DNA from 3 places in the Rothia uropygioeca genome. Region 3 is predicted to be linked to each of the others. Evidence: riboswitches for the same ligand, from Rfam matches in the RefSeq annotation. Region 3 holds a riboswitch; each other region holds the start of a gene.
The links. Region 3 has a riboswitch for S-adenosylmethionine ahead of EWR20_RS02335 (LLM class flavin-dependent oxidoreductase). Riboswitches for the same ligand answer to the same signal wherever they lie in the genome.

Region 1 (9,764 bases), on a different contig from region 3:
CATCATGGATGAGTCGATCCTTCGGCAGAAGGTCGAGGGATCCCTCCGCCAGAAGAATGAGCTTCTGGTCAAGGTCTACAACCGGCACCATGTGGAAGTCGATGAGATCGTCGATTACTTCATGTCATTCGCTCAGCGGCTCGAACCGATGATCGTGGATTCCACGCTGGTTCTGAACAACGCGCTCGACGAGGGCAAAACCTTACTCATGGAGGGCGGCCAGGCTACCTTCCTGGATGTCGACCACGGGACATACCCCTTCGTGACCTCGTCGAATCCCACAGCCGGCGGTGCATCGGTGGGCTCCGGTGTGGGCCCGACCCGAATCTCACGAGTGATCGGCATTCAGAAGGCCTATACGACCCGTGTGGGTGCCGGGCCATTCCCGACCGAGCTCTTTGACGAGTGGGGCGAATTCCTTCAAAAGACCGGTGGCGAGTTCGGTGTGAATACCGGCCGTCCTCGCCGGTGCGGCTGGTACGACGCGGTTCTGGCCCGGCAAGCGGTCCGTATCAACGGGTTCACCGACCTCTTCCTCACCAAGATGGACGTTCTGACCGGACTTGAGCAAATTCCCGTCTGCGTGGCCTACGACGTCGATGGGGTGCGGCACGACGAGATTCCGATGACGCAAACCGAATTCCACCATGCCAAACCGATCTACGAGTACTTCGACGGATGGACCGAGGACATCTCTCAAGCACAGTCTCTGGACGACCTTCCGGAGAACGCACGGAAGTACGTCGAAAAACTCGAAGAACTCTCGGGATGCCGTATCTCTGCGATCGGCGTCGGGCCGGGGCGTGAGAACACGATCGTCGTTCGTGATCTCATCGATGAGTGAAGCACCGTCAAGAACGAGCAGTGACCACGGATAGACGGGCTCAGCATGGCGTATCTTCTTCACACTCTCATTGATTCGAGCGAACAAACTCATCCGCAGGATTCGGCGGAGGACGCCATCGCAGCGTTGTCCACCTCTCCTGGCTCGAGCGCATGTTTGGTGGTCGAGGATCCTTCGGACGAGGAGCTGAAACGTCTGGCGGAGTCCCTCGATCTTCACCCCCTCGCGGTCGAGGATGCCTCGCACGGACATCAACGGCCGAAACTGGAGCGATACGGTGAGGCGCTCTTCCTGGCGGTTCATCCGATCTCGTATACGGACAGGACCGAGAAGCTGTCGATCGGTGAAATTCACGCTTTCATCGGGCCCAATTACTTTCTGGTGACCATACCGGAAGGTGGGGCCTCCCAGCTGGTCCTGAACCAGATGCGTCGAGCGTTCAAACGCCAGCACCTGGAGCCGCACAATCCGCAGACTTTGCTGTATTTCCTGCTCGACGGCGTTGTCGACGAGTACGAACCGATCCTGATGGACCTCGAAGAAGACCTGGACGAGATCGAGGAGGATCTTTTCACGGGAAGCAATTCCTCCCAGCGCATTTACGAACTTTTCAAAGAAGTCGTGAAATTCCAGCGGGGCACGCGCCCGCTGAGTTACTTGCTGGATCTGTTGATGCGCGGTGCCGAGAAGTATGAGACCCCGAAGCAGCTCCATCCGCATTTCCGCGACGTCAAGGACCACGTGCTGCGAGCACTGGAACACCTGGACAGCCTCCGCTCCGCCTTGCAGAACGCGCTCACCGTGGACTCCACGCTGGTGGGCCAACGGCAGAACGACGCCATGAAGAGGCTCTCGAGCTGGGCCGCGATTCTGGCGGTCCCCACCGTCATCGCGGGGATTTACGGCATGAACTTTGAGGTCATGCCGGAACTGAAATGGACCGTGGGCTACCCCTTGGTCCTGGGACTGATGGCCCTGATTTGCGGGACCCTATATCTGGTCTTCAAGAAGAAGAACTGGATGTAGCCGGACTTCGAGACAGTGTCTCGGACTTGTGCTTCATGAATATCCGCCGGGCTCGCGCCCTGTCGTACCATGAGGTGGTGCAACGCGCCCGTGCCGATCGAAGGAGTTCTTCCGTGTCCCATCTCAATGACGTCGTGATTGTGGGCGGCGCTCGCACTCCGCAGGGAAAAATTATGGGACAACTCGCGGGGCTCACGGCCGTGGACCTTGGGGCTCACGCGATCGCCGCGTCCCTCGAACGTTCCGGGGTGTCCGCGGAGCAGGTGGACCAGGTTTTCATGGGGCACGTGGTCCAGGCCGGTTGCGGACAGAACCCGGCGAAATCCTCGGCGCTGGAAGCGGGAATTTCACGGAATGTTCCAGCCATGACCCTCAACAAGGTCTGCCTTTCGGGTCTCGCTGCCGTGACCGAGGCCGCTCGGCTGATTCGTTTGGGGGAGGCCGACGTCGTGGTGGCCGGAGGCCAAGAATCCATGTCCTCAGCGCCGCACGTGGCCCCCGGGGTACGGGCAGGGAAATCGTACGGGGACCTTCGGCTTGTCGACGCCGTGGCGCGTGACGGGCTCACGGACGCACAGGACGGTCGCTCGATGGGTGCGATGACCGAAGAGGACAACGTGCCTCGCGGCATCGGACGTGAGGAGCAGGATGAGATCGCGGCCGCTTCGCATCGCCGAGCGGGTGAGGCCGCGGCATCGGGGATTCTGGGCGAAGAGATCGCACCGCTGAGAATTCCCCAGGGCAAGGGCGAACCCGTGACGGTGGATTCGGACCAGGGCATCCGCCCCGACTCCACGACCGAAACTTTGGGCAAGCTGCGCCCTGCTTTTGCCCACAACGGCACGATTACTGCCGGAAACTCCTCGCCGCTGTCCGACGGTGCCGCGGCGCTGATCGTGACATCCAAGACGTTCGCAGAGGATCACGGACTCGAATGGCTTGCCGAGGTCGGGGCAGCCGGCCAAACGGCGGGCCCTGATGGCGCCCTGCATTCTCAACCGTCCCAGGCGACCCAGGCCGCCTTGGACAAGGGCGGTTGGACGGCTCAGGATCTCGATTTCTGGGAGATCAACGAGGCCTTTGCCGCGGTCGCTCTGCAGTCCGGTCGCGACCTGAACATCGACCAGGAGAAGATCAATATTCACGGGGGCGCGATTGCGCTGGGTCACCCGATCGGTGCTTCCGGCGCGCGGCTGGCCTTGCACGCGGCCTACGAGCTGAAGCGCCGGAATGGCGGCAAGGCCGCCGTCTCGCTGTGCGGCGGCGGTGGGCAGGGCGAGGCCCTGTTGCTGTTCCGGTAGAAACCACGTGAATGCGCCCGGACCAGCACTCGGTGCCGGTCCGGGCCATGTGCGTTTCCTCGATCCTTAAGAAGCACGGAGATTTTATGACACATCGTATTGACCGTCTGGCGGACCAGGGCTGCCTCGTCGTCAAGGGACCCGACCGTCCGGGGATCGTCGGAGCCGTGGCTACCGCGATAGCACGCAACGGCGGGAACATTCTGCAGAGCGACCAGTTCACGAGTATTGACCAGGCTCCGATCTTCTACCAGCGGACGGTCTTTCACAAAGAGAACTTTTCCGAGTCGATCCCGGAGATAGAGTCCGACCTGCAGGAAACTCTGCTTTCCGTGGGGCTCGAATGGCAACTGATTGACCGCTCCAAGCCCAAACGGATGATCGTTCTAGCACCGAAATCGGACCATTGCCTGCTCGACCTCCTGTGGCGTCAGCAGCGCGGTGAACTTCCGGTCGAGATCCCCATGGTCATATCGAATCATCCAGACCTGCGCGAGGAGGTCGAATACTTCGGCATTCCGTTCCATCACGTTCCCTCCCAGGGCTCGGACAAGTCGGTCGCCGAGGCACAGATCATGGAGCTCGTGAGCGGGAAAGCCGACTTCATGGTCCTGGCCAGGTACATGCAGATTCTGTCCGAGGACTTCCTGCGGCGGATCGATGTGCCGATTATCAACATCCATCACTCGTTCCTGCCCGCTTTCGTCGGCGCCGGTCCTTACCGCATGGCCTGGGAACGCGGGGTCAAACTCATCGGGGCCACGGCACACTACGTCACTCCGGAGCTCGACGCTGGGCCCATCATCGAACAGGACGTCACGCGGGTGGACCACACGTTTTCGCCTGCGGATCTGCAGAAACACGGAGCGTACGTGGAAAGAGCGACTTTGTCCCGAGCCGTCCAAGCCCATGCGGAAGACCGCGTCTTCTGGCACGGGAACCACGCGATCGTGTTCTAGGGAGGACCTCCCCAAGGAATCGGGGCGTTAGCAATCAGTCGCGGAGCACAGCGGACGCCGCCACATCGCCCAGCGCCGCCTGACCGCCCTGTACTGAAAGCGCTTCCAGCCGGTCGGCGGAATTGGTGATGACCACGATGCTCGTCGGGTCCTTGCCCGCGGCTCGGACCGCCTCAATGTCCATCGTGCCCAGTCGTTGGCCCGCCGCGACCCGGTCGTGCTTGGCCGAATGCAGCTCGAAGGGCGCGCCCTTGAGCTCGACGGTATCGATCCCCAAATGCAGCAGAACCTCGAGGCCGTCGTCGGTCCGGATGCCGAGCGCATGCTTGCTGCTCGTCGTCACGGTCACTTCTCCGGCGACGGGCGCGACGATTTCTCCCGATGTGGGGTTCTGAATGCCGAAGCCTTCACCCATCATCTTTCCGGCGAAAACAGGATCGTCGACGTGCTCGATCCGAATGATTTCTCCCGCGACGGGCGCGAGAATCTGCAAGGGATGCTCGCTTGTGGGGGCGGCATCTTGGGGTTGGGGCTGATCAGCGGACATGAGCTCATTCCTTAAGGGAGATTGCGAAGGTTCTTCAGTCCACCCTAAAACAGTCGCTCGCTCGCGATGCGCGCACCCTCCGCCAGGGACTTGAGCTTGGCTTCCGCGATTTGCGGATGAAGACGTCCACCGAGGCCGCAATCGGTGCCCGCAATGACGTTCTCCTTGCCGACGACCGAAGCGTATTGCTCGATGCGCTGGGCCACGAGTTCGGGATGTTCGACGACGTTGGTCGAGTGGGAAACCACCCCGGGGATGACCAATTTGCCCTCTGGCAAACTCACATCCTCCCAGGCTTTCCACTCGTGGGCGTGGCGGACGTTCGCGGCTTCGAAAACGTAGGCGCCGGCGTTAATAGTGAAGAGCGAGTCGATGAGGTGCTGGATCTCGATGTCGGTCGTGTGGGGCCCGTGCCACGAGCCCCAACACAGGTGGAATCGGATTTGTTCTTCAGGTATTCCCCGCAGGGCATAGTTCGCGGCCTCAATGGCGAGCTGATTGAACCGGAGATACTCCTCGATCGTCGGTTCCGGAACCAACTGGTCCCATGCTTCGGCGATCGAGGGATCGTCGAGCTGGACGATGAATCCCGCGTCCGTGATGGCCTTGTATTCCTCATGGAGAACATCCGCCCAGGCGTAGATGAACTCTTCGTCGGTCGCGTAGTGATGATTTCCGATGCGTGAGGCCGAGCCGGGGGAGAGCGAGGCGATGAACGCCTCGGATGCGCCCTGTTGAGTCACGGCATTTCGCAGGTTGTTGATGTCCGCGGCGACGGCGTCCTGGCCTTTGTAGGTCAGCGGCCCGGTCGCGATCGGGAACTCGGCATCAGGGTCGTTGCCCAGGTCCAATGACTCATAGAAGTCTGCGAACCGGTTCCAATCCCGGCGGACGGCAAAGCTGTTGTAGCGTCCGTTTCCCGGGGTCTTGAGGATTTCCCGGAACGAGGTGTCACCGACAGTTTCGAGGCCACCGGTCCGGGCGAAGGAGTAGTGCCACCACGCGCCGTAGTCCACGTCACTGGCCATCGCGTGACCGTATTCGCCGTCGTTGACGACGTCGATTCCCCACTCGACTTGTTTCCCCACGATCTCGTGGACCGAATCGGTCAGTACGCGTTGGAAATCGGGTTCGGAAATCTCACCCTTGCCGCGTTGTACGTTGGCTTGGATGAGCTCGTCCGTGCGGGGCAGCGAACCCACGTGGGTCGTGCGGATGCGGTCGGAACTGTTCAGCATGTTTCCTCCATCGGTCTTGGCGTTAGCACCGACGAGGGTCGGGCCTCGTGGGTTGCTGCGGCGTCGTCGAGCCAAGTCTCTCGGCCGCTCGGGATGGTCCTATTCCTTGGCCCACTTTTCCCGGGATGAGCCCGGGATTCCAACGCAGACGAGCCAGTCACGGCTTGTGACACGGTATTTCGTGTGTGGTGCCTGTTACGTGATTGTGACACTTGGGGTTATCGTGTCGAATGCGTCTTTTGCCGATGCAGATCACTACAGCCTGTAGTCGTGACCACAACAGGGTGGTCGTGACTGGCGAGTGACCAGTTGATGCAACACCGACGCCGCGCGCTTTTCCTCTGGCTTGCCCGCCTCGCACAGGCGAACCGTCGGCCCCGCGGTGTCACGAAATCTAGAGGAACCTATGACTCAAACGCCTCAACAGCAGGCAACGAAATATCCGGAAGAAATGGCCTATGAGCAGGAACAGGCCGGACTTCAACAAGGCTTGGGGCCTCGACAGCTCCAAATGATCGCCATCGGAGGAGCGATCGGCACCGGTCTGTTCCTCGGTGCCGGAGGACGCTTGGCCAGCGCCGGCCCGTCCTTGTTCTTGGACTACGCGCTCTGTGGACTCATCGCGTACCTGATCCTGCGTCAGCTGGGCGAGTTGGTGGTTCACCGGCCTTCGTCAGGCTCTTTCGTTTCTTATACGCGCGAGTTCTACGGTGAGAAGGCCGCCTACGTCTCCGGGTGGATGTACTGGCTCAATTGGGCAACCACGGCCATCGTGGACTCCACGGCCATTGCGATTTACGTGCACTGGTTCGGTCAGTACAGCTCGTTCATCGACGCAATACCCCAGTGGTTCGTCGCGCTCTTTGTGATCGTGGTCGTGGTGATCATGAACCTGATCTCGGTCAAAGTCTTCGGCGAGATGGAATTCTGGTTCTCGTTGATCAAGGTCGTCGCCCTTGTCATCTTCCTGGTTTTGGCGATTGTTTTCGTCATTTTCGGCACACCGACAGGCAGCCCCCGTGGACTCGGGCTGATCTCGGAGAACGGCGGGCTCTTCCCCAATGGGTTCCTCCCGGCGATGGTCATCATGCAGGGCGTCGTTTTCGCATATGCATCGATCGAGTTGGTCGGCACCACCTCCGGAGAGACCCGCAACGCCGCCAAGGTGATCCCGAAAGCCATCAACACGGTGATTCTTCGTATCGCGATCTTCTACGTCGGTGCGATTTTCTTGTTGTGCCTGCTTTTGCCCTACACGGCGTTCAGCGAAGACGAATCCCCCTTTGTCACGTTCTTCTCATCGATCAACGTGGGGGCCGCGGGACCGATTATGGAGTTGGTGGTGATCACCGCGGCGCTGTCATCGCTCAACGCCGGGTTGTACTCCACGGGGCGCATTCTGCACTCGATGTCGATGGCCGGTTCGGCACCGCAATTCGCCCAGCGTCTGACAAAGTCGGGCGTTCCTTACGGCGGGATTCTGCTGACCGCGGCCGTGGCTCTGTTGGGCGTGATCCTGAACTACTTCGTTCCGGACGCGGCTTTCGAAATCGTGCTGAATATTGCGTCTCTCGGAATCATCGCCGGTTGGGTGGCGATCACGATGGCGCACATGAAGTTCGTCTCGCTCGTCAAGAAAGGACGTTACGAGAGGCCCAGTTACAGGGCGCCCTTTGCCCCGGTGACGAACTGGGTCACCCTGGTATTCCTCGGGTGCGTCGTGGTGCTGATCGGATTCGACTATCCCGTGGGTACTTACACGTTGAGTTCGATGATCATCATCGTTCCCGCGCTGATCGTCGGATGGTTCGCGGTTCGCAAGCGCGTCCGCGAGTTGGCGGCCGAACGGGAAGGCGTGACCGGTCTTTACCCGATCGTGGCGGATCGTCCGGCCGCACAGCGTACGCATACGCGTGGGCGTCACGGGCACGGAAACACCACGATCATCCATCAACCCGAAGAGGAAGAAAAAGACGAGGACTGACGCCCTATGCGGAGCGGTCAGGACACTGGGGGAGACCCGACGCTGGTCTCAGCAGGAGTAACCTCCTACTGAGACCAGCGTCGGGTCCGTCCGCGTCTGCATCTGCCGATCGGCATGGCTCGGACCTATGCTGGGTCCATGCCCCGCATTCTTTTGGACAACGACACAGGCATCGACGATGCGATAGCCCTGGTGTACCTGGCCGCCCAGCCCGAAGTGAGTTTCGAGGCGATCTCCTGCACTCCCGGGAACGTTTCGGCCGACGACGTCGCGAGGAACAACTTGGGTCTCCTACGGTTGTGCGGGCGTGAGGAGGTGCCCGTCTTTCTGGGGGCGACTCAGCCTCTCGAGGCGGAGCTGACGACCACTCCCGAAACGCACGGGCCGCAAGGGATCGGCCACGCGCAGGTTCATTCCTCCGGGAGCATTTCTGATGGTTACGCCCCCGAAGTTTGGGCAGAATTGGCGCGAGCGAATCCGGGGGAACTGGATGCGATATGCACCGCGCCCCTGACGAATTTCGCTCTCGCGCTGCGTATCGAGCCGCGGCTTCCCGAGTTGCTCCGTTCGCTCACGATCATGGGCGGGGCATTTTTCCATCCCGGGAATACGACCCCGTTGACCGAATGGAACATTCACTCGGATCCGCACGCCGCGCACGAGGTCTTCGCGGCCTATGAGGCGTACGGGGGTCTGCCCGAAGAAAAACTTCCGTTGGTGTGCGGGTTGGAGACGACCGAACGGTATGAACTGATGCCGGAGGAAGCCGCAACCTGGGCAATCGACGCAGGCAATCCCCAAGCCCTCGATCCTCATGGGCGAGGGACCGAACTCCTCAAAGTCCTGGAGGACGCCCTTCGGTTCTACTTCGAGTTCCACGAAGAATACGGTTACGGGTACATGGCCCACGTTCATGACTTCTTCGCCTCCGCGGCCGCGATCGGGGACGCGACCTACGAGGCCGTGACGACCAACATCGACGTCGTGACGAGCGATGGCCCGGCCTACGGAGCGACGGTCGCCGACTTGCGAAATCTCTTGGGACGCAGGCCCTCAGCTCGGCTCGTGACATCGAACGATCCGGACCAAGGATTCTCGCGCCTGCGTTCGTCGATCGTGGATCTCGCTCGGCGAGTCGACAGGATCAGCTCCTAGCCCGCGGGTCCGTGTTTCGGCCTGAAGGTGACGGGAGGACCGACTCGGACTAATCTGGTAGCTCATTGGGGCCGAGGTGACATAGGCCGTTTCCATCTGACCTTCGGACGACACCTATGCCTTCATCACCTCGCATCACCGACTGCCCCTCCTTGATCAAAGCAGATTCTTCCGCGCGTTCCTCGTGGCAACGTTTCTGCATCATCGTGGGAGCGTTGCTCATCGCGGCGATCTACCTCGGAACAGTGCTGACTCAACCTGCCGATGCCGCGATCGGTACAACCAATGTGCCGGCCGCGGTTCTGTTCGTGGGATACCTCGTCGCTGCGCTCTTCCTGCTCGCCGGAACCCTCCCTGGGCTGTCCGTCGGAACCATCGTTCTGATTCCCGTCGGATTGGTGCTCAACATTCTCTTGGGTCAGTTCGTCGGAAGCTCGTTGGTTCCTCTGTACCTCGACTCGATGGGTACGATTCTCATCGCTTTCCTCGCGGGTCGCAGCGCGGGAGTCGCGACGGGAATCCTCGGAAACCTCGTGTGGTCCCTGTTCAACCCGACCCTCTTGCCTTTTGCCGCGGTCGCGGCGGTTGTCGGATTCTGCGCCGGGACGGCAGGGCGTTGGGGAGCCGTGCGAAGGATCTGGTCCGCCCCGATCTTCGGATTCGTCGCCGGCTTGATCAGCGCGACGATCTCGGCGCCCATAGCCGCATTC
Region 2 (9,764 bases), on a different contig from region 3:
CGGCGAGGGATCCTGGGATCAATGCGAAGGGCGGAATCTGCATCGGATCGGCTGAAGCACCGACGACCATGAGCTCGCCCCGGGGTTTGAGGCCGCTCAGGACCGCGGTCATGGCATCCGGCGCCGTCACGGTGGCCAACACCACATTCGCACCACCGAGCTTGTTGAGCTCTTCGGCCGGATCGGTTGAGGTGGAGTCGATGTAATGATGAGCACCGAGCTCGAGGGCGAGGTCCTTCTTCGCTGTACCCCGAGCAATCGCGACGGTTTCGAACCCCATTTTCGCGGCGTACTGAACTGCCAGGTGGCCGAGGCCTCCGACGCCCAGGACCGCGACGACGTCGCCCGGTCTGGCGGAGGATTTCCGCAATGCATTGAAAGTGGTCACTCCAGCACAAAGCAACGGAGCCGCATCGACGTCAGAGAGGTCGTCCGGTATCGAAGCGAGCGCTTCCGCCGGCACGACGGCGTATTCCGCGTAGCCTCCGTCGTAGTGGATCCCCGGGATTTCGCCGTTCTCACACGAAACGAAGTCACCGCGACGGCACGCTTCACACGTAAAATCACAGCCACCGAACCAGCCGACCCCGACTCTCTGACCGGGAGACCACGCGGTGACGCCATCACCGACGGCATCAATTTCGCCCGCGATCTCATGACCGGGCGACCGCGGAAACTCATTGCCCATCGCCCCGGCCACAGTGAATGCATCCGAATGGCAGACCCCGCACGCGTGGACTTTGACACGAACCTGGCCGGCACGCGGCTCCGGGATAGGGACGTTGACGATTTCGAAATTCTTATTGGCTTCGGGAACTCGCACCATCATCATATTTGTCATGCCCGACACACTACTCGCCGTTTCCCCTCATCAACGCGCAGGTTCGTGAGAAAAGGGACGCTACCGGAGGACGTGGCACAGGAACTCGGAGACGTGTTTGATCTCCTGATTGCTCACGCCGTGGCCCATCCCGGCATAAAGCACTTTGGTCACATCGGTGTGATCGCGAAGCCAATCGAGATTGAACGCGACCATATCGGCGGGGATCACGGGATCCTCCTGATCTCGCCCGTAGAAGAACGGTATACGCGGCGAAGAGGCTGCGAGGGCGGCGTCGTCGAAGAATTCGTCTGCCGAATCGAGCACGAACCCAGACAGTCCGACGACGGCGCAGGCCAAGTCCGGTCGATGGCGAATCACCGAGCTGGCGATCGCCATACCTTGAGAGAATCCGAACAGTGTGACATCCGCGTAGTCGGATGATGCCTCATCGATCCAGGCGATCACGTCGGCAGCGGCCCTCTCGACTTCCTCAGCGTCGGCGGTGATGTCTTCCCCGAACGTGCCTTGGAGCTCGAACCAGCTGTAGCCCGGCATTCCGCCGGGCATGGCTCCCGGCGCCCTCATGGCCGCGTAGGTGAAGCCTTCTTCGGGCAGGGCGGGGAGAAGTCCAAGGAGGTCCTTCTCATGGGATCCGTACCCGTGAAGCATGAGCACGAGGTGTGTTCCGGGACGTTCGGCTTCGGGACGGGAGAATTCGACGACGGGATTTTGAGTCATAATTCCCATCCTATGCATGGCCGGGAGCTTCTCACAGACACCGCCCACGCCGCATCAGCTATCCGAGGACCGCACCTTTCAATGCATCACCGTCACGCAGGAATTTGCTGATCTGAGAGGTTTCGATCAGAAATCCATCGTGCCCGCTGGGAGAGCTAATGTACCCGACCTCAACGGGCTGCGGCAGGGCGTGGGCGAGCATCTCGGATTCTTTGGGGTAGAACAACCGATCGGAGTCCACCGCCACGATCGTCCATCCGCAGGTAGAACGCGCGAGCGCCTCTTTGAGAGAACCTCGGCCGCGGGAAACATCGTGGCTCATCAGAGCGTCATTGACGTACAGATATGAGTTCGCGTCGAATCGACCGGCCAATTTGGATGCTTGATGGTCGAGATAGCTTTCGACCCTGTACCGACCGCGCCGGTTCACGCAGGGCCCCGTGGGGTCCTCGTCGTCCTGAGGGTGCCGGCCGAAGCGGTAGTGTAACTCGGTGGCCGATCGATAAGTGATGTGCGCGATGCGCCGGGCCAGTCCGAGGCCGTCGACGGGGAAGATCCCCGAATAGTAATCGCCCCCGGCGAAATTGGGGTCCTGCCGAATCGCGAGCGTCTGGGCTTGGCCCCACGAGAGCTGCTCGGCCGTGGACTCGGCCCCGGAGGCGATCACGGCACAGTGCCGAACGCGGTCCGGAAAAGTCACTGCCCATTCGATCGCCCTTGCGCCGCCCATCGACCCCCCGATGACCAACGACCACCGGTCGATGCCGAGCCCGTCCGCGAGCACGGCTTCTGCCCGGACCGAATCGCGGATGGTGATCAGCGGGAAGCGCGACCCCCACGGGTTCCGTTCCGGATCGATCGATGTCGGTGCGGGCGACGACGGCCCGGTCGAACCGTAACAGCCGCCGATGATATTGGGACAGACCACAAAGAATTGGTCCGTGTCAATCGCAGCACCAGGGCCTATGAGCCCTTCCCACCAGCCTTCTTCTTCGGCGGCACGACGTTCGAGGTCGCTGGCGTCGTCCTCCGCGTACCCGTGGGCCGCGTGCGTGTCCCCGGTGAGGGCATGCAACACCAGAACCGCATTCGAGGCGTCCTCGTTGAGGGTCCCCCACGTTTCGTATGCGAGAGTCGCATCAGGGATTACGGACCCCGAATCGACCAGGAGGTCTCCGACGTCGTAGTAATTGACTACTCCGTCTCCCCTGGTCTGAGCCTTCCGAGCCCCGGTGCCAACGATCGTCACATTTTCTCCTTGTCCAGTTTCCTCAGTACTTAGCCGACACCGTCTCGGTCGAGGACTGCGGGCTCTCCGCGGCTGCCAGCGAGTCGAAGCCGTGTTCGAGATCGGCCACAATGTCGTCGATGTGCTCGAGTCCCACGGACAGACGCACGAATCCCGGCGCGACCCCTGCTGCACGCAGCTCGTCCTCGGAGAGCTGGGAGTGCGTGGTCGAGGCCGGGTGAATGACCAACGAGTGCACGTCTCCGATGTTCGCGACGTTCGAGTGGAGCACGAGGGAGTCCACAAAGGCCTGTGCCGGTTCGGAGCCGCCTTCGAGTTCGAATCCGACGATCGCGCCCACCCCGTTCGGAGCGTATTTCTTCCCTCGCTCGTACCATTGCGACGATTCGAGCCCCGCATAGTGCACTCGGGTGACTTCGGGACGCGCTTCGAGCCACCGAGAGACCTTTAGCGCGTTGTCGACATGGCGTTCCACGCGGAGGGACAGGGTCTCCAGGCCGACGGAAATATTGAAGGCGTTGGTCGGTGAGATCGACGAACCGAGGTCGCGCAGAAGCGTGACACGAGCACGCAGGATGTAGGAGAGATTGACTCCGAAGACCCCGTTTGGCCCCAAGTCCTCGGCGAACACCAAGCCGTGATAGCTCGGATCCGGCGTATTGAATTGCGGGTATCGCTCCGGGTACTTCGAGTAGTCGAATCGACCGGAGTCCACGATCACTCCGCCCATGCTGTTGCCGTGGCCGCCGAGGTACTTGGTTGCGGAGTGCACGACGACGTCGGCACCCCACTCGAAGGGGCGCACCAGGTATGGGGTGGGAACCGTGTTGTCCACGATCAGCGGTACCCCGACCTCGTGGGCAAGGTTCGCGAGAGTTTCGATGTCGAAGACGTCACTGCGAGGATTCGGAACGGTTTCCCCGTAGAAGGCTTTGGTATTCGGTTTGACCGCCGCGCGCCAGGCCTCGGGATCGTCGAAATCTTCCACGAAGGTCGTTTCGATACCGTATGCACCCAAGGTGTGCTTGAGGAGATTGTACGTGCCGCCATAGAGGCTCGGGCTGGCGACGATGTGGTCACCGGCCTGCGCCGTATTGAGGATCGCGATCGTGATGGCCGCTTGCCCTGAAGCCACGAGGAGCGCTCCGACGCCTCCTTCGAGGGCAGCAATGCGATTCTCGACGACCTCCTGGGTCGGATTCGTCAGGCGTGAATAGATGGGACCGAGTTCTTTGAGCCCGAAGCGGTTTGCGGCCTGTTCGGCGTTGTCGAACACAAACGATGTGGTCTGATAGATCGGAAGAGCCCGTGCACCGGTTGCAGAATCGGGCTCTTGGCCCGCGTGAATCTGTTGTGTCTCGAACTTCCATCCCTGCGGGCTGGAAGGAGTCGGAAGGCTGTGAGAGGCCGTGGTCATATTCTGCTCCTGTTGAATCAAGGGCATGGAGCGACCGATCGTCTCGCAAAAGCGAGCACCCGGGTCGACCCGGAACCCTCTGGTTCACCGGGGAATACGAGTCTCACTCTTCGTGACGACCGGGCACACCGCGCCCGCGCTTGTGATCGCGTTGTTCGCGATCACCAGGTCCTCACCCAGGGCACCCCACCGCGGTTGGAGGGTTGCCGGCCAGCAAGCTGGGGCTTGTCACTGGCTCTCTTGACCCATATCCAGGTTTTCCTACGGCCGACCGACACGTCAAGTAGGAGACGGAAACTACGCTTACATGAAACGCCGTGACATTTATGACGCGGAGTGGGCCATTGCGTAATCTGGCTCATGGCCCGCTCCGCCAGGACGGGGCGCATGCATCGTCGAGCTCTCGAAGGACTGCCTTGAATCAGGAACAGGACCCCTCAGATCAAGTTACCGAAACTTCGCGCGCGGACGACGTCGTGCTCGGCGGGGAATCTGCGCTCAAACGCGGGCTGACTCTGCGACATATCCGGTTCATTGCGTTGGGTTCGGCTATAGGAACCGGGCTGTTTCTCGGCTCCGCGGACGCGATACAGTTCGCGGGCCCGTCGGTCCTGTTGGCTTACATCGTCGGTGGCGCCGCGGTATTTATGGTCATGCGTGCCATGGGAGAGATGGCCATGGTCCACCCCGTTCCGGGTTCCTTTTCGGAATACGCGACTGAATACCTTGGCCGGTGGGCCGGATTCGTCACCGGGTGGAGCTTCGCATTCGAAATGGCCCTGGTTGCGGTCGCGGATGTCACGGCGTTCTCCTTGTACATGCGGTTCTGGTTCCCGGACACGCCCAGCTGGATCTGGATCGTCTCGGTCGTCGCGATCATCATGGCCATCAACCTGACCAAGGTGAAGGTTTATGGGGAAGTCGAGTTCTGGCTGACGCTGATCAAGGTGGGCGCCATCGTTGCGATGATCGTGGGTGGGCTCGCGCTGATTGTCTTCGGCATCCAGCTCCACCAGGAAGTCGAGCCGTCCGTGACCAATCTCTGGGAGCAGGGCGGGTTCTTTCCGAATGGGTTCTCCGGCTTCCTCGCGTGCTTCACCGTGGTCATGTTCGCTTTCGGAGGCGTCGAGAACATCGGAATCACCGCTGGCGAAGCCGAGGACCCCGAGAAGTCGATTCCGGGAGCCATCAACACCGTCCCCGTACGCATCCTCCTCTTCTACGTTCTGACCATGGGCGTCATTATGTCCTTGTATCCGTGGGGGAACATCGGCAATGAAGGCTCACCCTTCGTTCAGATATTTTCCGGCCTGGGTATCCCCGCGGCGGCCCATATTCTCAACGTCGTGGTCCTGACCGCTGCCGTCTCCGCGATCAATTCGGATATTTACGGTGCCGGCCGCATGTTGTACGGACTCGCTCAGAGAGGGCTCGCGCCGCGGTCCTTCAACCGTGTTTCCTCACGCGGAACCCCGACCATGACGGTTGCGGCCATGGGGCTGGTGCTCATCGTCGGGGTCCTCGTCAATCATTTTTTCGAGAACGCTTTTCTCTACATCGCGACTCTGGTGACGTTTGCGACCGTCTTGGTCTGGGTCATGATTCTTGTGACGCACTTGGCGATGCGGCGCCGGCGCAAGGCCCAAGGCGTCGGCCCGTCGAAGTTTCCCACTCCCCTATGGCCGGTCGCGTCATGGCTCGCACTCGCCTTTATGATCGGCGTCGTCGTGCTGCTCGGTTTCTTCGAGGACACCAGAGTTTCCTTGGTCATCGGTGCCGTATGGCTCGTGTTCCTGGCCGTCACCTACCCGCTGACGCGCCGGACTCGCCGGGGCTCTGAGCCGCCGGCCGTTCGCTAGGGGCAACCCCAGCCACTGGGGCGACGGCCCCGCGAATTGCGCCCTCGTCAGTAAGGTGGAAGGCATGACTTCAGCAGAATCCCGAGAGGCCCCGCGCCCCACCTGGAACACCGACGCCGAGGCTCCGGAGACCCGCAAGAGCCCGACTACTCGTACGATGCACGGGCATGAGTTCGTGGACAACTACGAGTGGCTCCGTGACAAGGAAAACCCCGAGGTGATTGAGCATCTCAAGGCGGAGAACGACTATGCGGAGTCGTTGACCTCGGGCCTCGGGAAACTGCGTTCCGCGATTTTCGGCGAGATCAAGTCACGGACCCTGGAAACCGATCTTTCCGTTCCGAACCGCCTGGGCGACTGGTGGTACTTCCGGCGGACCAGAGAAGGCCAGAACTACGCGATCTTCTGCCGTGTTCCGGCTCGTCGTACAGGCGATCAACGGACGGAATGGACGCCTCCCGAGGTCCCGGTCGACGAACCTCTCGACGGCGAACAGGTTATCCTCGATTGCAACACCATGGCCGAGGGTCTGCCGTTCTTTTCCCTCGGGGCTTTCCAGGTCACCGAGAACGGACGGTACCTGACCTATTCCGTTGACGACTCGGGAGATGAACGCTTCGACCAGTACGTCAAGGACTTGGCCGACGACCGTCTGCTCCCCGACGTTGTGAAGAACGTCTTCGCGGGTGGCTTCTTGACGCCCAACGGTTCACATCTGATCTACACGTTGGTCGACGAGTCATGGCGTCCGTATGAGTTGCGTTCTCACCGCTTGGGTACGCCCGTGAGCGAGGATCTGGTGCTTCACCACGAGGACGATGTTGCCCTGTGGCTCGGCGCCGAGATCACGGCAGACGAGGAGCACCTGTGCATCGACGTCGGGTGCTCCGAGTACAACGAGACCAGGCTCCTGGCTCTGTCAGCGCTGGAGGCCGCGAGCCCAGGACAGAGGCCTGAATCGCGCGTCGTCGTCCCACGCGACGAGCGCATTCTCTACTCGGCCGAACCCATCGAATTGGGCGGGCAACGGTACATCCTGCTGTGCCACGACCACGAGGCCCAGAACGGCGAACTCAGCGTCGTGGATTATGAAACCGCCTTCGGGGCGGCGACAATGACTCAGTTGCGGTCCGCATGGAAGGTCCTCATCCCGACTTCCGAAACGCGCCGCCTCAACGGTTTCCATTTCAACGAAACGCACATGGCGCTGAGCCTCCGGGAGGACGGACTGGAGAAGGTCGCGCTCATGGACCTCGCCGAGATCGATTCGTCGGTTCGTGGGGGCAGTTTGCCGTCTCTGGTCGAGCCGTTTTCGGGTGAAGAGCTGTACACCGCCAAGATCACCTCGATGGCCCTGCACTCACCCGTCGTGGGTTTGGGCTATATTTCGTACGTCACGCCGTGGCGCCAGTACGATTATTTCCCGGTCACGGGTGAACTCGAACTCCGGAAGCAGACTCCGGTTCTGGGCGGTTTCCGTGCGGAGGATTACGTCGCCCATCGCGAATGGGCGACGGCATCGGATGGCACTCGAATTCCGGTCTCGGTGATTCACCGCGCCGATCTCGACCTGGAATCTGCCCATCCCGTCATCCAATACGGCTACGGCTCGTACGAGTCGAGCTCTGATCCGGGCTTTTCGGTGTCCCGGCTGAGCCTCTTGGATCGCGGCGTCGTCTTCGTGGTGGCTCACGTGCGCGGAGGCGGCGAGTTGGGGCGCGACTGGTATGTGCACGGCAAAAAGCTTCAGAAGATCAATACGTTCACGGATTTCATTGCCGTGACCGATCACGTGGCCGCCCAACCATGGGCGGACGGGCATCGGATTGCGGCGTCCGGCGGTTCTGCCGGGGGCCTCTTGATGGGGGCGATCGTGAACATGGCGCCAGAAAAATACTCGGGAATCCTGGCTGCGGTTCCGTTTGTGGACCCCGTGACGAGCATCAGCGATCCCGAGCTTCCACTGTCCGCTCTGGAATGGGAGGAGTGGGGCAATCCGATCGAAGACCGCGAAGTCTACGAATACATGGTCTCCTACGCTCCCTATGAGAACGTCCACGCAGCCCCGTACCCGCCAATAGCGGCCGTGACCAGTCTGAATGACACACGAGTGCTGTACGTGGAGCCGGCGAAGTGGGTGCCGAAGTTGCGCGAGGCGACCACGAGTCAGGCGCCCGTGATGCTTCGCATCGAAATGGACGGCGGCCACGGGGGCGGCTCTGGCCGATACCGTAGGTGGGAAGACACCGCGTGGGAGTACTCGTTCCTATTGAATTGCCTGGGGATCCAAAGCTGAATCTCGGGCAAATGCGCAAATGGCCCGGCCGGAACATCAGGCGATGAGCCGGCCGGGCCCTTTGCTGTGGATTTCCGTACCTAGCCTTCCACGCCGAGCTTCTCCAGAATCAGCTCACGCACGCGGGCGGCGTCCGCCTGGCCCCGAGTCGCTTTCATGACTTGACCGACCACGGCACCGGCGGCCTGAACCTTGCCGCCGCGGATCTTCTCCGCGACGTCCGGCATCGCGGCCAGAGCCTCGTCGACGGCGCTCGACAATGCGCTGTCGTCAGAGACGACCGCAAGTTCGCGCTTCTCGACGACCTCGGTCGGCGTCCCTTCCCCGTCCAACACATACTCGAGGACCTGACGGGCAATCTTGTCGTTGATTTTGCCCTCTTGGATGAGGCGGTCGAGCTCGACCACCGTCTCCGGGGTAGCGCCCAAATCGCCGGGTTCGACCTCACGAACCTTGGCAAGTCGGGATATCTCACCCATCCACCATTTGCGGGCCACAGGGGCGCTCGCCCCGGCGGCGATGGTATCTTCGATTTCGCTCAGCACGCCGGCGTTGACGACGTCGCGGAATTCCTCGTCCGAGTAGCCCCAATCCGCTTGCAGGCGGCGACGACGCTCGGCCGGCGGCTCCGGAAGTTCGGCCCGCAGCCGTTCGATCCATTCCTCGTTGGTCACGACGGGAAGCAGATCCGGCTCCGGGAAGTACCGGTAGTCGTCAGCGTCGGACTTGGGGCGACCCGAGGTGGTCTGTTTCGTGTCCTCATGCCAGTGCCGGGTTTCCTGGACGATCTCCTGTCCCGAGTCGAGAACCGCTGCGTGCCGGCAGATCTCGTACCGAACAGCCCTTTCGACGGCGCGCATCGAGTTGACGTTTTTGGTCTCGGTCCGAGTACCGAGTGCATCGCTGCCCTTGGGCATCAAGGAGACATTGGCGTCACAACGAACGTTTCCGCGTTCCATGCGGGCATCGGAAATTCCCAAGTTCTTGACGATCTCCCGGATGGTCTTGACATAAGCCTTGGCCAGTTCCGGGGCGCGCTCCCCCACACCACGAATCGGCCTGGTCACGATCTCGATCAGGGGTACTCCTGAGCGGTTGTAATCGACAAGGGAGTACTCGGCACCCTGGATGCGGCCTGCTCCACCCTTGTGGCTCAGTTTGCCCGCGTCCTCTTCCATATGGGCGCGCTCGATGTCGATCGTGTACGTGGTCCCGTCTTCCAGCTCGACCTCGACCGATCCGTTCTCCGCGATCGGCTCGTCGAACTGCGAGGTCTGGAAGTTCTTGGGGGTATCCGGGTAGAAATAGTTCTTTCGAGCAAAATGGCTCACCGGTGCGATGTCGCAACCTAGGGCCAGACCCAGTTTGATCGCTGATTCGAC
Region 3 (9,764 bases):
GGGTGTCCTCCGTGGACGGCTGGCCCACGTACGCACCCTTGTATGCCGCCGCAGGGTGGTTCTCGTCGATGGAAACCTGCCCCTGACCGAAGAGGTTCTCCCGGAATGTCGAGCCTTCGTACGAGGTGCGGTAGCGCCCGCGCTTCTGCAGCTCGGGAACAACGAATTCCACGAAGTCTTCGAATGAACCCGGAGAGACGTGGTACGCGAGATTGATACCGTCCAGCCCTCCTTCATCGATCCAGCGTTCGAGCTCGTCCGCAACCTTTTCCGGGCCGCCGATGATCACATCGCCCATGCCGCCAATCGCGCAGTGCTTCGCAATGTCCTCTCGGGTCCATTCCTTGTCCTTGGACTGCAGAGTAAATGGCGTGAGGAAGGACTGGATCGAGTCGGTCTTGATGTAGTTGAGCACCTCATCCTCGCCGAATTGGGAAAGGTCCACTCCTGACCAACCGCCAATGATCGCCTGAGAAGTCTCGGTTGAAACATACTTCAAGTACTCCTCGTACTTTGCCTGGGCCTTCTCGTCGGTCTCGTCCACGATGACCGAGAGCATTGCGAAGATCTTGACGTCATCGCGCTGACGACCGGCCTTCTCTGCCTCGTCTCGAATCTTGTCCGTCATGAATCGGGTGAGGTCCGGTCGAAGGCCCCCGACGAACACGGCTTCGGCGTGCTTGCCCGCAAAAGCCTGCCCCCGCGACGAAGCCCCTGCCTGAAAGATCACCGGTGTGCGCTGACGGGAAGGCTCGGTCAGACCGGCGCCCGGGACGGTGAAGTATTTGCCCTGGTGTCGAATCGGATGGACCTTAGCCGGGTCCGCGTAGACGCCGGACTCTCGATCCTTGACCACGGCGTCGTCCTCCCAGGATCCTTCCCACAGTTTGTAGCAGACGTCGAGGAACTCGTCGGCGATCTCGTAGCGCTTGTCATGCTCGATTTGGCGCGGCAGTCCCTGATTCTCGGCCGCAGAGGGGAGGTACGAGGTCACCACGTTGAATCCGACGCGCCCTTTGGTCAGGTGGTCGAGCGTCGCGTATTTCCGGGCGAGAGTATAGGGCTGCTCGTAGGTCACGGCGCTGGTCACGCCGAAACCGAGGTTTTCGGTCACGGCCGCCATCGCTGAAATCTGCATGAACGGATCGTTGACCGGTACCTGTGCACCGCCGCGGATCGAAGGTGCCGCGGAGTTCTTGTAGACGTCGTAGATGCCCACGACGTCGGCCAGGAAGACCCCGTCGAACAACCCTTTCTCTAGGGTTTTGGCGAGGTCTGTCCAGTATTCGATGGTGTTGTACTCAGTGGCACGCGAGCGAGGGTGGCGCCACAGATCAAAGCTCTGATGACCCACGCACGTCATATCAAAGGCGTTGATGGCGATGCGCTTCTTTTCCGACATCGGGATTCCTTTCGGTGCATGGAGGGACTCCAACAGGTCTCCGCGCGCCCGAGCCTTGCGCTTCTGTCCCGGTAACGAGAAGCGGCGCAAACATTCACGCGGTGGCGCCGATTCTCGCGCCGTACTTGCATGTCCGCCGGTCGCAATGCCGACGGTGCCAGATCATCATCTGGGGCACCCCGCTACGGGAGAGGGTTGCCGCCCAACCAGCCAGAGCTTGATCGTTGGGACTCTTGATCTTCTCCATCCGAGCGTATGCAAGCACCTGGTTCGCAGCCATCCTGTGAGCTTCTGTTACCCGCTTTTCGCAGTGTTACGTGGAACCGCGTCCGTACCCCAATCCAGCCACATCAGACATATTGCCCGCTTTCGCAAAGAAAACGGGCAATATGGGCCTGGATCAAAAGTAGGGGTTGATACGGCTATTGGCCTCGGAAGTTCGGTTTGCGCTTTTCCTGGAACGCCGTGAAACCCTCCGCGTAATCATCCGTCGAGCAGAGCCGTGCCTGTTCGGCGGATTCGGCGGCCATGGACTCCCACAGTCCAGCCCGTTCGTCGCGCAGTTGACTGATCAGTGATTTCGAGACCAAATATGCTTGGGTCGCCCCTTGGGCCACTTTTCGCACCCTCTGCATCGTAAAATCGAGCACGTCGTCCGCCGGTACGGACCGGGAAAACAGCCCTGCGGTGACCGCTTCGGAGCCACTCATCATCTCGCCCGTGTAAATCAGGTCGAGGGTCCGGTGCGCGCCCAACCGCTCGTAGAACAGTGCGTGGCCACCCGAGTCCAACGTTGCCCCAAGATTCGCGAAGGGGGAACCGATCTTGGCGTCCTCGGCCACGTAGACGACGTCGCTCGCGATCGCCAGGCCCAGCCCGACCCCCAGACACGCCCCGTGGACCGCGGCGAAGGTCGGAGCCGAGAATGCAGAAATTTGCCGAAACAAGGCCGTGGCCCGATTCCCGAGATACCCTTCGACGTCATCGTGGGCCGGATCGACCCCGGAGATGTCGCGGCCGGCGCAGAAACCCCGTCCTTCACCCCTCAGAACCAGCGCCCGGACTCCCGCATTCTCTGCCGCGCGGTAGGCCTCCGACAGTTCGGCAAGGTCTTCGGAATTCAGTGCATTGAGCTTCTTCGGTGCGTCGAGCACTATCTCGGCGATGTCGTCGGAGATGGTCAGATCAATCATGATCGGGATTCCTTTCCTCGCGCACTCCAGCGGTTACGCGTCGAAGTCAACTTCCAGACTGTCGGAGGTCGGCCGTGTTTGGCAGGTCAGAACGTAGCCCGATTCGACTTCGTCCTTCTCCAGCGCAAAGTTCTCTTCCATCGTAAAGTCGCCGGAAACCACCTTGGCCCGGCATGTTCCACACACGCCACCTGCACATGCGAACGGCACATCGGGCCGAACACGCAAAGCGGCATTCAGGACAGTCTCGTTGGCCGACTTGGGCGTGTCCACCTTTCCGGAGTTGCCATCCAAAGTGAAGCTGATCTGGAAATTTTCGCCCTCGGGGTCGACGGCGACCTCCCGGCCCTGCTGTCCCGCGGGTTTCTCCGGTTTCCCCGTACTGAACAATTCGAACCGCACCTTGTCCTCCGGGACGCCTCGTTCTTTCAGCGCGTCCCTGCACAACTGCACCAGCTCGAACGGCCCACACAAGAACCATTCGTTGACGGTCTCGACCTGCAGAACCCGATCCAGGAGTTCGTCGAGCTTCTCCGGGTCAATGCGACCGGACATCAACGGTGAAATGCGCTGCTCTCGGGACAGCACGTGATGGAGAGCCAGCCGTGACGGAAACTTATCCTTCAGGTCCCCCAGCTCCTCGGCGAACATCACGTCCATCGCGGATCTGTTGGCATAGACGACGTCGATGCTCGTGGTCGGCGAGGCCTTCATGAGCGATCGGGCGATCGCCATGATCGGCGTAATGCCCGAACCCGCGGCAATCGCCACGACGTGAGCACTCTTGTCCCGGCGCACTTCCTCACGGGCCAAGTCCTCCGGATGGTTCATCGAGGTCAACCGGGTTTTAGATGTGAAGGCTCCCTGAGGATTCATGACGTCGAGCTCATCCCCGACCGCCAATTCTTCATTGGCCCACGTCGAGAAGATCCCGCCCACGTCCTTCTTGATGGCGACGCGAATCTCTCCCGGACGAGGCTCGGCGCAGATCGAGTACGATCGACGCACTTCCTGTCCGCCGATCTGAGCACGTAGGGCTACGTATTGCCCTGGAAGATAGTCGTAATCATCCTCGAGCTCTTCCGGAACCCCGAAGGCCACCTCGACCGACTCCGAGGTCAGCTTCCGAAGCCCTGTAACGGGAAGGCGGTTGAACGTCGCGCGACGCCGGCCGTTACGTCCCGGAGACGTGTTCTCCTCCGCCCTTTCCATGGCGACGGCCTTGCGTTCGGTACTGGTTTGTGACATGTCAGTGAACCTTGAAGTAGTCGAAAGGCTCCAAACATTCGTTGCACACCCAAAGGGCCTTGCACGAGGTGGAGCCGAAGCGTGTCATCTCTCGGGTCTTGAGCGAGCCGCAATGCGGGCACTTGACCGAGAGGGTCAGGCGTACCGGCCCGCTGTTGTGACCGGGAGCGCTATTTCCCGTTGGTGGAGCGATTCCGTATTCGGACAGCTTTGCTTTGCCTTCATCGCTCATCCAGTCGGTCGTCCACGCCGGTCGCAGGACTTTTTCGATTCGGACCTCGGAGTATCCTGCCGCAGAAATGGTTGCCACGAGGTCATCGGCCATTGTTTCCATGGCCGGACACCCGGAATACGTGGGAGTGATAACCACGATGGCCTGCCCGTCCTCTACGTAAGCATCTCGGAGCACGCCCAGGTCGGCGAGCGTCAGAACGGGGATTTCCGGGTCACAGACGGTTGCCGCGAGGTCCCACAACGTAGCGTCCACGTCGCCAGAGGGGCGCCGTGAAGGACCTAGAGGAAGAGCCCGAGCCAACCCTGCGGATTCCTTGTCCGGCGCCGTATGAATGATCGGAGACATTGCAATCACCATCTTGCCCCGGGGTGCTGGCGGGCCAGGGACTGCATCTCGGCAAGGATGAACCCCCGATGTTCCGAATAGGAACCATCGCGCAACTCACGGGGCAACCGGGCCTGGGAGACTTTTGGTGCCTCCAGCTCGGCCTCGGCCAGGATCCCCTCGATGGCCTTCATGGAGGCCTCCTTGATCGAAGAGGGCCGCACGGCCACGCCTTCGAGCTGATCGATCAGCGCGTCGTCGGTGAACAACTCGTCAACGTACGGCCACAGGTATTCGAATCCGGCGGCTATACGACGTCGGGATTCTTCAGTGCCGAGACCCAAGCGCAGAACCCACTGCGATGCGTGATCCACGTGGTACTCGACCTCCTTGACCGCTTTGTCCGCGATCGCCGCCAAGGTCGCATCGGATGAGTCCTGAAGAGCGGAATACAACTCGTACTGATAGATCGAGAAGATGAGTTGACGCGCTATGGTCTGCCCGAAGTCGCCGTTCTCCTGTTCGACTAGTCGGCACGAGCGGAATTCCTCTTCACTTCGAAAATACGCGAGATCGTCCTCGCTCTTGTCCCACGCCGTGCCCGCGTACGTCAGCAGGAAGCGCGCGTGCCCGATCAGGTCCAAGGCGATGTTGGACAGCGCGATGTCCTCCTCGAGTTCGGGAGCCCGAGCGATCCACCAGCCGAGGCGCTGGGACAGGATCAGAGCGTCGTCGCCCAACCGCAACGCATACTGTGCGACAGGCTCGGCAGCTTGGGCTCCGGAATCGGCGATCGACTCGGTGCTGATGGACTCGCCGGCACTGATCTTGGTGGCCGATTCGTGCGATGCGAAGGTGCTCACAGGTGCTTCACCCCTTCGGACTTGGTGTAATACGTAGCGTGTCGATATGCCTTGCCTTGGGCCGACTCGAAATAGCCGCCCTTGGAATCGGGATCCGAAGCCGTGATTGCCTCGGCTTCGACAACCCACACGCTCGTTCCCTCATTCCGTCGTGTGTAGAGGTCACGCGCGTTCCGGACCGCCATGGTTGCATCGGGGGCATGCAACGAGCCCGCGTGAACGTGGGAAAGCCCTCGGGAGGACCGGACGAACACTTCCCAGAGCGGCCAGGCCGATTGCTGGTTTTCTTGGCTTTGCTCACTCATGCTCAGGCTCCAATCAGCTGGGCAGCGGGACGTTGCTGTGGTGTCGAGGCGGAGTCGGCATCCTCGTGCGCGGCTTCCACCGCACGGGCGGCCTGACGTTCGGCGTAGGCGGCCGCCGCTTCGCGGACCCATGCGCCGTTCTCGTGGGCTTCGCGACGTCGCTTCATTCGCTGCACGTTGCACGGCCCGTTGCCCTTGATCACGGACATGAACTCATCCCAGTCGAGCTCTCCGTAGTCATAGTGCCCTCGCTCTTCGTTCCACCGCAGGTCAGGATCGGGCAGCGTCAGGCCCAAAGCCTCGGCTTGAGGCACCATCATGTCGACGAAGCGCTGACGCAGCTCATCGTTGGTGAAGCGCTTGATATTCCACGCCATGGACTGCTGCGAGTTGGGAGATTCGTCATCCGGAGGCCCGAACATCTGCAGGGCCGGGCCGTAGAAACGGTCGACCGCGTCCTGTGCCATCTTCTTCTGCGCTTTTGTTCCGTGGGACAGTTCGTAGAGAATCTCCCAGCCCTGCCGCTGATGGAAAGATTCCTCCTTGCAGATGCGAACCATCGCGCGCCCATACGGGCCGTACGAGGCGCGGCACAGCGGAACCTGGTTGCATATTGCGGCGCCGTCCACGAGCCAACCGATGGCACCCATGTCGGCCCAGGTCCGTGCCGGGTAGTTGAAGATCGACGAATACTTGGCCCGGCCAGAGAGTAACTGGTCATTGAGGACCTGCCTCGGCGTCCCCAGGGTCTCGGCGGCTGAGTACAAATACAGGCCGTGGCCGGCCTCGTCTTGGACCTTGGCCATGAGAATTGACTTGCGCTTGAGGCTCGGGGCACGCGTAATCCAATTGGCTTCCGGCTGCATTCCAATGATCTCCGAATGCGCGTGCTGCGAGACCTGACGAGTCAAAGTCTTTCGGTATGCCTCGGGCATCCAGTCCCTCGGCTCGATGCGGGAGTCGTCCGCGATGAGCGCGTCGAAGCGTTCCTGCTCAGGGGCGACGGCGTCGTCGATGTGGGTCATGACGTCCTCCAATAAATAATAACCGAACGTTCGTTCAGGATATAGGCATGCGATGTGGTCGTCAACACACGATCGCCCCGGTTGACACACTGTCAATTTAACGATTCCCTACTGAACATTCGGTCATATAATGTGAGGAGAACAACATGCCAGATCATCCAATGCTGGCCAACGATCGGACCTCGGAGTGGTTGGGCATCCAGGTGCACCGCTCGGAGTACGGTCACGCGGTCATCAGCATGACGCTGCGGGAGGAGATGCTCAATGGATTTGGGATCGCCCACGGCGGCATGGTGTTTTCTCTGGCGGACACTTGTTTCGCCATGGCCTGCAATGACCCCACCGGCGATGGAAGCACCATTACCGTTGCCCAAGGGGCCCAAATCGACTTCGTCAAGTCCGGCCGGCCAGGCCAGGTCATGACTGCAGAAGCCATAGAGATAGCCCGCACCGGTCGTAGCGGTCTCTACGACGTCACGGTCACGGCTGACGACGAAGTCATCGCCCATTTCCGCGGACGCAGCCGGACCATCCCCCAACGTCAGAAAGCGTGAACCCCTTGACTACTTATTCCATCGAGAACCCTTATTCCCCCACAGCTTCGGCGGACCCCTCACAGCCTGACCCCGAAGAATTGATGAGCCGGGACGAAATCGAGTCCCTGCAATTCGAACGCCTCAGGTGGACACTGCACCATGCCTACGAGAACGTCCCGGCCTACCGGGATCTCTACGACGAGCACGGCGTGCATCCCGACGATTTCAAAGAACTCGGAGATCTCAGCAAGTTTCCATACACGGACAAGGAATTCCTGCGAAAGGCCTACCCCTTCGAGTCCTTCGCCGTACCGATGAGCGACATTCGCCGCATCCACGCTTCGTCCGGCACGACGGGCCTGCCAACCGTCGTCGGATACACCCAAGACGACCTCGACACATGGGCCGGCCTGGTCGCTCGATGCTTCCGGTTCTCGGGCGTCCAACCCGGCCAGAAAATCCACAACGCATACGGTTACGGCCTGTTCACCGGCGGCCTCGGGGCACACTACGGCGGAGAGAAGCTCGGTTGCGCAGTGATCCCGATGTCTGGCGGTCAGACCGAGAAACAAGTTCAGCTCATCCGCGACTTCGAGCCGGACGCGATTCTCGCGACTCCCACATACCTTCTGGCAATCGCTGACGGGTTTCGCAAGGCCGGGATCGATCCCCGCGATACCTCACTCAAGCGGGCTGTCCTCGGCGCCGAGCCGTGGACGGACGAGATGCGCCGCGAGATCGAGCGCACCTTCGACATCACCGCGTGCGACATCTATGGTCTCTCCGAAGTCATGGGACCCGGAGTTGCTGGGGAATCGGCCGTGACACGGGACGGCTCCCACATCTGGGAAGACCATTTCCGTCCCGAGATCATCGATCCCTTCGACGACCGCGTTTGCGAATTGGGAGAGCCCGGCGAGCTGGTCTTCACCGCGCTAACCAAACAGGCCCTTCCGATCATTCGCTACCGAACCCACGACCTCACCCGGTTGCTGCCCGGCACCGACCGTCCGGGGCACCGGCGCATGGGACGAATTACGGGCCGCTCGGATGACATGATCATTCTGCGTGGCGTGAACCTCTTCCCGACGCAGATCGAGGAGCTCGCGCTCAACCTCCCCGCGCTCGCACCTCATTTCACACTCGAAATCAGCCGTCCGAATCGCATGGATCAGATGACGGTCCACATCGAACGCCGTGAGGACGTCACTCATGAAGAGGCGGTCGAGGACGGCAAAACACTGTTGTCCGAAATCAAGACCAAGATCGGTTCGACGGCGCTGATCGACATCGCCGAACCGGGCACGTTGGCACGGTCGTCCGGGAAGATCCGTAGGGTCTACGACCACCGGAACAAGTAACCGGGCCGGGTTGCCGGATCTTCCGAGCTCTGTTCGTGCAGGTCCGTCCAGGGCCGGGTTGATCCGGTTTGTGTTCCCTCGAAGAGGGCTGACCGAGCTTCGGGACGGGTTGCTCCTTCAGAGACGTCCGCACTGAGACGGCACGACCCACTTATGCCGGAGGACCCTCCGCACGGGGCGGCGAGGCGGTAGCGTCGGGCCCGCCTCGTCGTCGGGTAATCTCGTGATGGACCCTGCAGAAAGCCGAGAAATCTATGCCCACTGTGCCCGCCACGAAAGACCAGGAAACCGGCGCGTCCGCTGCACCGAGCAACGGCGCACGACGAGGACGGCCCGGTTACGACCGTGAGAAGCTCATCTCGGTCTGTGTTCAGGTCTTCAACAAATACGGGTACGACACGACGTCCATGGGCACCCTCTCCGAAAACCTGGGGATCTCGAAGTCGGCGATCTACCACCATGTGAATTCCAAGGAAGAGATCCTCGAGGAGGCCTTGCTGAGAGCCCTCGACTCGCTTGAGAAGGCGATGGAGGACGTCCAGGCGACCGACGCTCGCGGCATCGACAAGCTCGAAGGCGTGATCCGGGGATCGATCCGCGTGCTCGTCGATCAGATGCCGTATGTGACCTTGCTCTTGCGCCTTCGCGGCAACTCACCCGTGGAGACTGCCGCTCTGGAACGACGTCGAAAGATCACCCGTACCGTGGAGAACCTGGTCCGCCAGGCACAGGAAGAGGGCGACCTCCGCGAGGACATCTCCGGCAAGTCGGCTCCACGGCTAATGCTCGGAATGATCAATTCGATCGTGGACTGGTACCAGCCGGAAGGCGAAGGAACCGTGGATATGCTCGCCGAGACCGCAGTCAAGATGGTTCTGGACGGTCTGCGGTCGTAGGTCCCGGGTGCGCTTTGGGTTTTCAGGAGTTCACGCTCCAGGCTTGCGCCAGACCTGACCGAGCGGACGGAACCTGCGCCTGCCCCCCTGAGAGCTGCACTCTCGCGGATAACCCCTGCAGAATACCCGTGTTGTGTTTCTGAAGTCTTTGGACGTTTAGCTTTCATTCAGGATCTGACCGATGGTTTTCATCGGACAAGGTGCCGACATTCTTTTTGTGGGCTCCCTTGAGGCAACAGATCGACGCTGTGGGCGTCGGAGGACGAGATTGGGTACGGTGAGTCCCATCATCGCGCCGGATGATCTTCCGTCCGATGCTTTCAACCTAGGCCTGGGCCTAGGGGGGGCATTGCCCGGTGTTCGAGAAGGTCCATTC

Region 1: linked by a shared signal. The riboswitch ahead of EWR20_RS09235 (cobalamin-independent methionine synthase II family protein) and the one ahead of EWR20_RS02335 (LLM class flavin-dependent oxidoreductase) in region 3 are both predicted to bind S-adenosylmethionine.
Region 2: linked by a shared signal. The riboswitch ahead of EWR20_RS10660 (bifunctional o-acetylhomoserine/o-acetylserine sulfhydrylase) and the one ahead of EWR20_RS02335 (LLM class flavin-dependent oxidoreductase) in region 3 are both predicted to bind S-adenosylmethionine.

Annotation. Positions count from the first base shown of each region.
Region 1 covers NZ_NOIR01000003.1:249,025-258,788, forward strand. Annotated here, with positions in the region: gene EWR20_RS09210 (adenylosuccinate synthase) at 1-844, shown strand, start outside; gene EWR20_RS09215 (magnesium and cobalt transport protein CorA) at 890-1,870, shown strand; gene EWR20_RS09220 (acetyl-CoA C-acetyltransferase) at 1,984-3,171, shown strand; gene purU (formyltetrahydrofolate deformylase) at 3,258-4,130, shown strand; gene EWR20_RS09230 (PTS sugar transporter subunit IIA) at 4,165-4,677, opposite strand; gene EWR20_RS09235 (cobalamin-independent methionine synthase II family protein) at 4,722-5,915, opposite strand; SAM riboswitch class I at 5,920-6,015, opposite strand; gene EWR20_RS09240 (amino acid permease) at 6,322-7,899, shown strand; gene EWR20_RS09245 (nucleoside hydrolase) at 8,038-9,054, shown strand; gene EWR20_RS09250 (ECF transporter S component) at 9,171-9,764, shown strand, end outside.
Region 2 covers NZ_NOIR01000004.1:129,417-139,180, forward strand. Annotated here, with positions in the region: gene EWR20_RS10645 (alcohol dehydrogenase) at 1-841, opposite strand, end outside; gene EWR20_RS10650 (alpha/beta hydrolase) at 902-1,561, opposite strand; gene metX (homoserine O-acetyltransferase MetX) at 1,620-2,810, opposite strand; gene EWR20_RS10660 (bifunctional o-acetylhomoserine/o-acetylserine sulfhydrylase) at 2,833-4,227, opposite strand; SAM riboswitch class IV at 4,359-4,473, opposite strand; gene EWR20_RS10665 (amino acid permease) at 4,704-6,086, shown strand; gene EWR20_RS10670 (S9 family peptidase) at 6,151-8,382, shown strand; gene gatB (Asp-tRNA(Asn)/Glu-tRNA(Gln) amidotransferase subunit GatB) at 8,463-9,764, opposite strand, start outside.
Region 3 covers NZ_NOIR01000001.1:526,933-536,696, reverse strand. Annotated here, with positions in the region: gene EWR20_RS02335 (LLM class flavin-dependent oxidoreductase) at 1-1,402, opposite strand, end outside; SAM riboswitch class IV at 1,519-1,641, opposite strand; gene EWR20_RS02330 (enoyl-CoA hydratase/isomerase family protein) at 1,825-2,595, opposite strand; gene paaE (1,2-phenylacetyl-CoA epoxidase subunit PaaE) at 2,629-3,807, opposite strand; gene paaD (1,2-phenylacetyl-CoA epoxidase subunit PaaD) at 3,845-4,423, opposite strand; gene paaC (1,2-phenylacetyl-CoA epoxidase subunit PaaC) at 4,429-5,265, opposite strand; gene paaB (1,2-phenylacetyl-CoA epoxidase subunit PaaB) at 5,262-5,570, opposite strand; gene paaA (1,2-phenylacetyl-CoA epoxidase subunit PaaA) at 5,573-6,595, opposite strand; gene paaI (hydroxyphenylacetyl-CoA thioesterase PaaI) at 6,742-7,149, shown strand; gene EWR20_RS02295 (phenylacetate--CoA ligase family protein) at 7,155-8,492, shown strand; gene EWR20_RS02290 (TetR/AcrR family transcriptional regulator) at 8,747-9,388, shown strand.